2 regions of the Streptomyces nidicola genome follow, and region 2 is predicted to be linked to the other one. Evidence: riboswitches for the same ligand, from Rfam matches in the RefSeq annotation. Region 2 holds a riboswitch; the other holds the start of a gene.
The links. A riboswitch is a leader RNA that binds a small molecule or an ion and turns the genes downstream of it on or off. The one in region 2 is predicted to bind cobalamin.
Positions count from the first base shown of each region.

Region 1: linked by a shared signal. The riboswitch ahead of ACOKM3_RS28470 (prenyltransferase/squalene oxidase repeat-containing protein) and the one ahead of ACOKM3_RS02575 (ABC transporter substrate-binding protein) in region 2 are both predicted to bind cobalamin.

Region 1 covers NZ_JBNBPI010000001.1:6,307,430-6,312,892, forward strand. The annotation lists gene ACOKM3_RS28465 (SCO2322 family protein) at 1-356, opposite strand, end outside; gene ACOKM3_RS28470 (prenyltransferase/squalene oxidase repeat-containing protein) at 419-1,639, opposite strand; adenosylcobalamin-variant (AdoCbl-variant) riboswitch at 1,743-1,818, opposite strand; gene ACOKM3_RS28475 (flotillin family protein) at 2,154-3,317, opposite strand; gene ACOKM3_RS28480 (hypothetical protein) at 3,332-3,577, opposite strand; gene ACOKM3_RS28485 (MBL fold metallo-hydrolase) at 3,744-4,811, opposite strand; gene ACOKM3_RS28490 (aldehyde dehydrogenase) at 5,017-5,463, shown strand, end outside.
Region 2 covers NZ_JBNBPI010000001.1:542,646-548,108, reverse strand. The annotation lists gene ACOKM3_RS02585 (ABC transporter ATP-binding protein) at 1-506, opposite strand, end outside; gene ACOKM3_RS02580 (FecCD family ABC transporter permease) at 503-1,639, opposite strand; gene ACOKM3_RS02575 (ABC transporter substrate-binding protein) at 1,636-2,691, opposite strand; cobalamin riboswitch at 2,722-2,863, opposite strand; gene ACOKM3_RS02570 (hypothetical protein) at 2,962-3,666, shown strand; gene ACOKM3_RS02565 (PepSY-associated TM helix domain-containing protein) at 3,824-5,296, shown strand; gene metE (5-methyltetrahydropteroyltriglutamate--homocysteine S-methyltransferase) at 5,358-5,463, opposite strand, start outside.

The DNA of each region.
Region 1 (5,463 bases), 5.8 Mb from region 2:
GCGTCATCGGCGACCTGCGCGCACGCGGTGCGCGGCTTCGGCGGGGTCTCGCCGGAGGGGGCGTCGGCCGCCGTGCCGAAGTCGATGACGAGCGCGATCCGCTTCTTGCCGTCCTTGGCGGGCGTATCGGCGCAGATGTCACCGAAGGACGCCGTGCCGCGCGGCTGCTTCGCGTCCTTCGAGTCCGCGCTCACCGCGAACCGGAAGCCCTGCACGTCACCGTCGTCCGGCTTGCTCTGCGAGGGGCCCGCCGTCGCGTACGTCCATGCGTTCTGGGAAGCCTTCTGAGAGCCACCGTCCCGCTCCCAGAACGACCAGTACCGGTACCCGGCGGCCTGCGCCGGGGCGACGGTCATGGCGAGGAGCGCCACGAGAGTCGCGATGACGAGCCCGCCGAGCCCGGCCGACCTGCGCGCGGTCACTGCTGCTGCTTCTTGCGGCCGCTGAGCAGGAAACCGGCGCCCACGGCCGCGATGAACATCACGCCGATGATCCACCAGTTGGCGCCGCTGCCACCGTCGTCCTTCGTCTCGTCCGAGTCCGAAGCGGACGACTTCGTGGAGGCGGGCTCCGGGCCGGTCTTGTTGAGCGCGCTCACCAGGTCCGTGCCGCCGAAGTCGCGGGGGTCGTTGCCGGTGGCGTGCGCCGCGAAGATCAGCTCGGCGTAGGCGGCGGGTCCGGTCTGCGCGGCCCAGCCCTTCGCGTTCTTCTCCAGCCAGGTGTACGAGTCCTTCGTGGCCTTGACGCCCTCCGCGGCTGCGACGGCGGTGACCGCGTCGGCGGTGTTGCCGTAGTCGGGCTGGTCCGTGGCGCCGGCCAGCTGGGACTTCAGGTAGAGGTGGGTGTCGAGCTGGTTCTGGAGGTAGACGGCGCCGTTGTGCGCGATGTCCTTCGCGCTCTTGCCGTCCTCGCAGGTGTACGCGTCCGGGGCCGTGCCCTTGCCGGGTGCGAAGCCGGTGCCGAGGGCGCCGAGCACACCGGCGGCGGTGGCGTCGGCGTTCGCGGCGAGCTCGCCCTTCTTGTCCGGCTGGTAGGCGAGGGCGCCGCCGTCCTTGCCCTTGGCGCAGGGGAGGGCGAGGGACGCGAGGGCGTCGGTGCCGGTCTTGCCCTTGCCCGACTTCACCTCGGACGGCTTCTCACCGGCCGCGGCGAGGGCGCCGATGGCGACGGACGTGGAGTTCGCGTCGCTGTCCATGCCCTGGCTGTAGCCCCAGCCGCCGTCGGCGTTCTGGGTCTTCTTCAGCCGGTCGACGCCCTTGGCGACCTCGCCGTCACGGCCGCCGACCGCGGCGAGGGCCTGGACGGCGGCCGCGGTGGCGTTGCTGTCGATCTTGGTTTTGGCGTCGCAGGGCTTGGTGGGCTCGGCGCGGAAGGCGGCGAAGCCGCCGTTCTCGCACTGCTGCCCGGCCAGCCAGTCCACGGCCTTCTTGGCGGGCTTGACGCCCACGGTGTCCTGCGCGACCAGCGCCAGGGACTGCCGCCAGACGCCGTCGTACGTGGGGTCGCTCTTGCCGTAGAGGCCCGACGGGACGGCCGTCTTCGGCGAGGGGGAGGCACTGTCCGCGCTCGCGGCCTGCGCGCCCATGGCGCCGATGGCGACGGTCGCGGCGACGAGCGCGGCGCTGCGGCGAATGTTCATGGTGGGGCGGGTGCCTCTCCCTGCGGGGAGCGGGGCGGCGCGGCACACGGAGGTACCGGGCGGCTCCGGCTCCGTATTCCTCGACGGTCCTGAGCCGAGCGCGTACGTATGAGGCATTCCGGCTGTCACGGCTGCGGGTCAGCGCCGGATTTGCACCGGCTTCCCCTCGTACGTACGTACTGACGACGTCTTTACTGTACCCGGCGGGGTGGCCCCGGCCCCCGGACTCCGCCCCGGCCACCCGCGCGGGGCTCCGCCCCGGACCTCGCGCCTCAAACGCCGGCGGGGCTGGAAATGCCGCACCGGCGTGACGGCCTCGGGGCTCTGCCCCGGACCCCGCTGCTCAATTGCCGCAGGGGCTTGATAGATCAAGCCCCGCCGGCGAAAGACCGATCAAGCCCCGCCGGCGATGGGCCTGTCGAGCCCTGCGGCGGGTGGGCAAATTCAGCCCCGCCGGCGATTGAGGCGCGGGGGCCGGGGCGGAGCCCCGAGGCCGTAACGCCGGTGCCGGTGGTCAGCGGACGTCGACCGGGCCGTCGTCGCTGCCGCGCGGAGCGCCTACGTAGGGCTCGACCGCCGAGCCGAACCCGTCCGCACCCTCACCGGAGAGGTTCTTGCGGACCGAGTCGAGGATGGTGAGGCCCTGGCCGACCAGGCCCGCCGCGATCTCGCCCAGGCCGTCCGCCCCGTTCAGGACGTTGACGTTCGCTCCGGCGAGCCCCGCCGACGCCTCCTTCACGATCTGCGGCAGCTGGTCGATGAGCATGCGGTCGAGGGCGACCCGGTCGTACGACGCCGCCGCCTCCGCCTGGATCTTCATCCGCTCGGCCTCGGCGAGGGCCAGCACGCGGATGCGCTCCGCGTCGGCCTGCGCCGGCTTCACGACCTCCGAGATCAGCTGCTTCTCCCGCAACTCGGCCTGCTTCATGGCAAGTTCCGTCTGCGCCGCGAGGACCTCCTGCTGGGCGTGCGCGAGCGCGAGCGGGCCCGCCTGCTCGGCCTGCGCCTTGGCCCGGTCGACCTGCGCGTTGTACTCGGCCTGCACGACCGCGGTCTCCCGCGCGTACTCGGCCTGCTTACGGGCAGCCGCCTGCTCCGCCTCGGCGGACGCCTGCGTGGCCTGCGCCTGGGCGATCTGCGCCTGCCGCTGGATGGCCGCCTTGTGCGGGCGCGACATCGCCTCGATGTACCCGGTCTGGCCGTCGTCGATGGACTGGATCTGCAGCGAGTCGACGTGCAGCCCGATCTTCGCCATCTCGGCCTTCGACGTGTCGAGGACCTCCGTGGCGAGCTTCTGCCGCTCGGTCACGATCTCCTCGACCGTCATCGAGCCGATGATCGAGCGCAGATGACCGGCGAAGATGCGCCCGGTGAGGACCGACATCTGGTCCTGGTCGGAGAGGAAGCGCTGACCGGCGTTGACGATCGACTCGTGGTCGTTGCCGACCTTGAAGGCGATCACGGCGCGCACGGTCAGGGCGATGCCCTGCTTGGTCACACACTTCTCGACGACTTCCGCCTCGCTCATCGCGAGCGACAGGAAGCGGGTCTTGCGGAACACGGGGAGCACGAACTTCCCGTGCCCCGTGACGACGCGGAACGGCGCTCCCCCAAGTCCCCGCCTGCCGCCCGAGATCAGCATCGCCTCGTCGGGCGCGGGAACGCGATATCCGAACATGCCTGTACGTCTCCTTAGCGGGCGTCGCCCTCGCCGCCGGGGAGAAGTGGGTCGGACCAGGCCATGACCACGACCTGCCGGCATCCGCGGGACTCGATCACGAGCACGGTGGCGCCCCGCTCCAGGGGCTCGTCCGAGTACGCGAGAAAGGTCTCGGTCCCGCCCCTGACCTGCACCAACACCTCACCCGGACCACCGGCCCCACGCGTGCCGAGGACCAGCTTCCCCGTTTGGCCGACCACTGCCTCGTCCGGCGTCATCGGCGGGCGCCCCCTTGTCGTTCCAGCTCGTGCGAGCTCTTGTGGCCAGAACATACGCCTGCGGGGGCGGGCCTTCCATCAGGGCGCGGCAAAGATCCTCCGGGGCGGGAACTTGTTGCGCGGCACCGGTGTTGCGGTCGCGGGGCTCTGCCCCGGGCCCCGCTGCTCAATCGCCGCAGGGGCTTGACTGATACGTCACCGGGTCGCTGCCCGAGACCTGTTCCACCCGGCCCGACTTCTGCAGGCGGCGCAAGTGCGCCTCCGCCTCCGACACCGCGATCGTCCGTGACCCGTACGGGATTTGGGCCCACGGGCGGTTCCACTCCATGCGTTCGGCGAGCTGCCATGGGGTGAGGGGGGAGGAGAGGAGGGTGAGGAGGCCGGTCAGGCGGTCCTCGTGGTGGTCCAGCAGTTCGGCCACGCGCGCCGGGGCGTCGGTGAACGGGTGCTGGTGCGCCGGGAGGACCTCCGCCGGGTCGAGCCGTCCCACTCGTTCGAGCGAGTCGAGATAGTCGCCGAGCGGGTCGGTGACGGTGGCGTCGTCGGGGTCCTCGTACAGGCCGATGTGCGGGGTGATGCCGGGCAGCACGTGGTCGCCGGAGAAGAGGCGGCCGTTGCCCGCGCGGCCCGCGGGGTGCTCCTCCTCCAGGTGCAGGCAGACGTGCCCCGGGGTGTGGCCCGGCGTCCAGATCGCGCGCAGCCTGCGGCCCGGCAGGTCGAGGAGGTCGCCGGGGGTGATGGTGCGGTCGGGCAACGCGGGGGCGAAGCCCGGTAGTTGGCGCTGCTTTCCGGAGTCGCGGGCCGCGATCAGCGGGGCGATGTGCTCCTCGGGCGCACCGGCCGCGACCAACTTCCGCACCATGTAGGCGTACCAGCGCTCCGGCTTGTTCTCCCGGGTGCGCCGGACCACCGCCACGTCCGCCTCGTGCATCGCGATCCAGGCACCGGACGCCTCCCGCACCTTCTCCGACAGGCCGTGGTGGTCCGGGTGGTGATGGGTGATCAGGACACCGGTGAGTTCGCCGACGCTCGTGCCGCACGCGGTCAGGCCGGTGGACAGGGAGTCCCAGGACGTCGGGTCGTCCCAGCCCGTGTCGATCAGGACCGGGCCCGCGTCGGTGTCGACCAGGTAGACGAGGGTGTAGCCGAGCGGGTTGTCGGGGATCGGAACGCGGATGCTGTGCACGCCCCCGCTGTGGTCGGTCACCTGCGTCGCCTCTGTCGCCTCTGCCATCGGACACCCTCCGCCGCTCCAGCCGAACTGCGGTCACTGTACGGGAACTTGTAGAACTCGTTTCAATGGTCGCCCCGGCGAACCGTATCCGCGAGAGCGTCTCAGCGGGTGGTCGCGGCCCGTGCACCACCCTTCCGGATCGCAACTAGAACTGGTATCAGTTCTGAAACACCGTCAGAAAAGCCGTGCCGGGAGGATGCCAGCCATGACCGAGCTCTTGGAGTACGGACAGCTGTTCATAGGCGGGGAGTTGACCGACCCGCTCGGCAAGGACGTCATCGAGGTCGTCTCGCCGCACACCGGCGAGGTCTTCGGCCGGGTGCCGCACGCCGCGCCCGCCGATGTCGACCGCGCCGTGGCCGTCGCCCGCCGCGCCTTCGAGGACGGCCCCTGGCCGCGGATGAGCCTCGACGAGCGCATCGAGATCATCACGAAGATCAAGGACGCGTTCGCGGTCCGGCACGAGGAGATCGCCCGCGTCATCAGCAGCGAGAACGGCACCCCGTACACCTCGGGCGTCATGGTGCAGGCGCTCGCCGCGATGATGGTCTGGGACTCCGCGATCAACGTCGCCCGCAACTTCACGTACGAGGAGACCCGCGACGGCGCCCTCGGCAAGCTCCTCGTGCGACGCGAGCCGGTGGGCGTCGTC
Region 2 (5,463 bases):
GTGGGTTCGTCCAGGACGAGAAGCGACGGTTGCTGGGCGAGGGCCCGTGCGATGAGGACGCGTTGGCGTTCGCCGCCGGAGAGGTGGTCGAAGGGGCGGTGGGCGAGGTCGGCGGCGTCCACGGAGGCGAGTGCCGCCTCGATCAGGTCGGCGTCCTCGGCGGTGTCGCCCGCCAGCAGGCGCTTGTGCGGGGCGCGGCCCATCGCGACGACCTCGCCCACCGTCAGGTCCACGTCGGCTCCGGCGTCCTGCACGACTGCGGCGACGGTTCGGGCCAGCCGGCGTACCGGAAGCGCCCACGCGTCGGCGCCGTCCACCCGCACCGTGCCCGTGTCCGGGCGCAGTACCCGGTACACGGCCCGCAGCAGCGTGGACTTGCCGCTGCCGTTGGGGCCGACGAGGCCGATGGTCTCGCCCGGGCGGGCGGTCAGCGAGACGTCGTCGACGAGCCGCCGGGCGCCCGCGGTGAGCGTGACACCCTCGACGTGAAGATCGGCCGCCGTCATCCGACACCTCTCGCGTTCCTGCGCCGCGCGTCCCGTCGCATCAGCCACAGGAAGAACGGCCCTCCGCACAGCGCCGTCAGCACACCGACCGGGATCTCCATGGGCGCGGCGACCGTCCGCGCCGCGATGTCCGCCCACACGAGGAAGACCGCCCCGCCGAGCGCGGCCGTCGGCAGCACGCGCCGGTGGTCGCCGCCGACGAGCAGGCGCACGATGTGCGGCAGCATCAGGCCGACGAAGCCGATCGGCCCGGCCGCCGCGACCAGCACACCGGTGACGAGCGAGACCAGGACGAACATGCGGGCGCGGAAGCGGGCCACGTCCAGGCCCATCGTCGTGGCGGCCTCCTCGCCCGCGAGCAGCAGGTTCAGGTTCGGCGCCTGCACCATGAGGACGCCGATCCCGAGCAGCAGGGCAAGACCCGGCAGCCACAGCGAGTTCCAGGACACCCCGCCGAGGCCGCCCAGCGTCCAGGCGAGGACCGTACGTGCCTCGTTGCCGCGGTCCGTGGTGAGCAGCAGCAGGTTGAGCAGCGCGCTGAGGATCGACGCGACCGCCACACCGGACAGGATCAGGCGACCGGACGTGATGCGGCCGCCGGTGCGTGCGGTGGCGTAGACGAGGACGAGTGCGCCGAGCGCGCCCGCGAACGCCGCCGCCGACAGCGACATCGCCCCGAACACACCGACCCCGAACACGAGGACCGCGACCGCGCCGAGCGAGGCACCGGAGGAGACGCCGAGAAGGTACGGCTCGGCGAGCGGATTGCGTACCAGCGCCTGCAGAGCGGTGCCGACGACCGCGAGTCCGGCCCCGGTCGTCGCGCCGAGCAGGACACGCGGCGCGCGCACGTCGAGCACGATCGTCTCCCGCGCCCGCGACCAGTCCGCGTCCCCCCACCAGTCGGCGCCGAGCGCGTGCGTCACGATGCCCCACACCTCACCGGGCGGCACGTGCACCGAGCCGATGGCGAGTCCGGCCGTGAGGGAGACGACGAGCAGTGCGGTGAGCAGGAACAGGGTGGCGGTGAGTCTCGCTCCCTGCCCAACGTGCCGTCGACGCGCGCCAGTTGACTGTCTGCCACCTGGTCGTTGGTCGACCGGTTCCTTGTCGCCCACGACGGACGCCGTCACTTGAAGCTCTCCGGGTGCAGTCCGCGCGCCAGACCCTCCACCGCGTACGCCGACCGGACACCCACCAGGGTCGCGGTCAACGGCAGCACGACGAACCGCTTGTGCTTGATGGCGGGGACGTCCGCGAGCGCGGGCTGCGAGAGCAGGTACCGCTTCTTCTGCTCCACGCTCTTGTCGCCCGCGTAGTCGTAGATCGCGATGGCCTCGGGCCCCCGGTCGACCACCTGCTCCCAGGAGACGTCGCCGAACACATCGTCCAGATCGGCGAAGACATTGCGGCCGCCCGCCTCGTGGATCAGGTGCGTGCCCAGGCTTCTGCCGCCCGCGGTGAAGGCGGACTTGTCTCCGCTGTCGTACACGAACACGGGGACGTCCGGTTCGTCTTGGACGGCGGCGCTCGCCTTCTCGACCCGGTGGCGGAGGTCGGAGACGAGGGCGTCGGCGCGGTCGGGGACCCCGAAGATCTTGCCGATGGTGCGTATCTCGGCGTAGGTGTCCCGCATGGTCACGTTCTTCTCGCCGCAGTACTCGCGGTTGAGGTACGTGTCGATGCCCGCGTCGGCGAACGCCTTGCGTGAACGGCCCTCCTTCTCGGCGAATGCGCTGGAGTAGCCGCCGTAGACGAAGTCGGGTTCGGCTTCGAGGACCTTCTCGAACGAGGGCGCCCTCGCCGACAGCTTCGGAACCGACGCGTAGTCCTTGCGCAGGCTCGGCAGGACGGCCGAGTCGGGGAACGCCGTGCCGACCATGCGGTCCTTCAGGCCGAGGGAGAGCATGAGTTCGACGGGGTGCTGATGGATGGTCACCACGCGCGAAGGCGGCTTCTCGTACGTCGTCCTGACGCCGCAGTCGTCGATGGTGACGGGAAAGCCCTTGGTGATCGACGACTGCGGGCCGCCGGCGCGTTCGGCGGCCGACCCGGACGGGCCGCAGCCGGCGGCGAGCACCGTCGCCGACAGCGCGGCGAGGGTGGCCCCGAAGCGCACGACGACACGCCGTCGTCGCACCCGGGGGAGGGAAAGGGAAGGGGGACGGCATGGACCGTCGTACACGTGAAGCCTCCTACGGAGTCCGCGCTCCTCGGAATAAGCCCGCGACGGGTCAGTGACCTGACTCCCGCGCAGCGCTGGCTCGCGCTGCCCGGTCACAGTGGCGGGACCGTGCCGGATTCGCACCGGCTTCCTGTCTCCCGTCGCGGCGATGACCAGGCGATAGTACGCAGTGGTGGGCGAAAGGCAAAGGTGAAGCAAAAGCGGGCGGACGGTGGGGGAGTTGACCACCTGCCGGTGATCACCGGTCGACGGATGCCAAGATGGACCGCCATGACTACAGGCTGGGATGCCCGCGCCGGACGGGCCGCGGTGTTCGCGGCCGTCTGCGTGCTGCTCACAGCACTCGCGCACACGCTCATGTCCGGTGACACCGTGCCTTGGTGGGCGTTGGCCGCAGGCCTCGTGGTCATCGGTGGGGCGGCTTGTGTGCCGGCCGGGCGTGAGCGTGGGCTCCTGCCGGTCGTGGGTCTTGCCGTGGCCGCACAGGCGGCACTTCATCTCTTCTTCTCGTGGGCGCAGGTCTTCGCGCACCCGGCGGCGTCCGGCGGTTCCGTCGCGGGCCGGTGGCTGGACCAGGTGCTGTGCCGTGTGCCCACGGCTTCCATGCCGGCCGACCCCATGGGCGGCATGAGTGGCATGCATGGCATGGCCGGCATGGCGGACATGCCCGAGATGGAATCGCACGGTCATGACATGGGCGGCATGTCACCGTCCGGCATGCTCGTGGCCCACCTCCTGGCTGCCGTGCTGAGCGGACTCTGGCTCGCGTACGGCGAGCAGGCCGCGTTCCGCATCGCGAGGTCCTTCGTCGGGCGGATCGTCGCGCCCTTGAGGCTCCCGCTCCGCCTTCCCGCTCCGCCGCACCGGCCGCGCGTCCAGGTCCGCCGCACGCGGCGCGACCGTACGCCCCGTGACCTCCTCCTCGCCGACACGATCACCTCCAGGGGCCCGCCCGCAGGGGACGCTGTCGCCTGACGACAGCCGGTTCACCCGAGGCTGCGCCGCACCCTCGGGCATCGGCCGTGCGCACACCCGCGCGGCCGAGTCCCCATGCAACGCACCGGATCCGGATGTGCCCAGGGCCGAACGGCCCGCGCCCGGACTCCGTGCTGCCCGAAACTGGAGGACCACGTTGTCCCTCACCTCAGAAACCTCCGACACCTCTGAACCGCGCCCAGCGGAACAGACCGAGCACGCACCGCCGTCGCCGCCCGTCGAGCGGTCGACCTGGGCGTCGCTGCGCCCGCTGGTGCTGCGACTGCACTTCTACGCCGGGGTGTTCGTCGCCCCGTTCTTGTTCGTCGCCGCGGTCACGGGCCTGCTCTACGCGGGCTCGTTCCAGGCCGAGAAGATCGTGTACGCCCATGAGCTGAACGTCCCCGTGGGCAAGTCCGAGCTGCCGATCGCCGATCAGGTCGCCGCCGCCCGCAAGGCTCATCCGGAGGGAGACATCAGCGCGGTACGGCCTTCCCCCGAGGCCGGGGCGACGACCCGAGTCATGCTCTCCGGTGTGCCGGGAGTCGACGCCGACTACACGCTCGCGGTGTTCGTGAACCCGTACAACGGGGAGGTGCGCGGCGCCCTCGAACAGTACGGATCGACGGGCGCGCTGCCGCTGCGCACCTGGATCGACGAGCTCCACCGCGACCTCCACCTCGGCCAAGTGGGCCGCCTCTACAGCGAGTTCGCGGCGAGCTGGATGTGGGTGATCGCGGGCGGCGGCCTCGTCCTCTGGTTCGGCAGGCGCCGTTCCCGTCGCGCGATCCGCGGCGCGACCGGCCGCAGGCGCACCCTGTCGCTCCACGGCTCGGTGGGTGTCTGGGCGGCGCTCGGACTCTTCTTCCTGTCGGCAACGGGCCTGACCTGGTCGACGTACACAGGGGCGAACATCACCGACCTGCGTGCCGCGCTCGGCCAGACGACCCCGACCGTCTCCGCGACCGTGACTCCAGGCGGTGAACACGCCGGCCATGACATGGCCGGTATGGAGGGCATGGAAGGTATGGAGGGCATGGACATGGGCGGGGCCGGCGCCGAGAAGGGCGGGGGTGACGTCGGCCTGAACGCGGTGCTGAAGTCGGCCCGCGCCGAAGGCCTCTCGAACCCCGTGGAGATCGTCCCGCCCGCCGACTCCTCCTCGGCGTACGTCGTCCAGCAGATCCAGCGGAGCTGGCCGGAGAAGCAGGACGCCGTCGCCGTCGACCCGGCGAGCGGCGAGGTCACGGACGAGGTGCGGTTCGCGGACTACCCGGTGCTCGCCAAGCTGTCCCGCTGGGGCATCGACCTGCACACCGGCAACCTGTTCGGCCTCGTCAACCAGATCGCCCTCGCCGCCCTCGCCCTGGCGGTGGTGCTCCTCATCGTGTGGGGGTACCGCATGTGGTGGCAGCGCGGGCGCGGCTCCGCCTTCGGCCGGCCCGTCCCGCGCGGAGCCTGGCAGCACGTGCCGCCGTACGTCCTGGTGCCGTTGATGGCGGTGATCGCGCTGCTCGGCTACTTCGTGCCGCTGCTCGGCGTCCCGCTCGCGGCGTTCATGCTCTGCGACATCGCGCTCGGCGAGATCGCGTACCGGCGGGGAAAGCGCACGTACGCGCCCACCGCCTGATGTGAGCCGGTGCGCGCCCTGCCCCTGGTGCCGACAGGTGCACCAGGGGCAGGACCGCGCATCAGGGTGCGGTCCGCCCGAGCTCCTCACGGACCGTGCGTGCGGCGGCAACCAGGTGTTCCAGGGAGGCGCGGGTCTCCGGCCAGCCGCGGGTCTTCAGCCCGCAG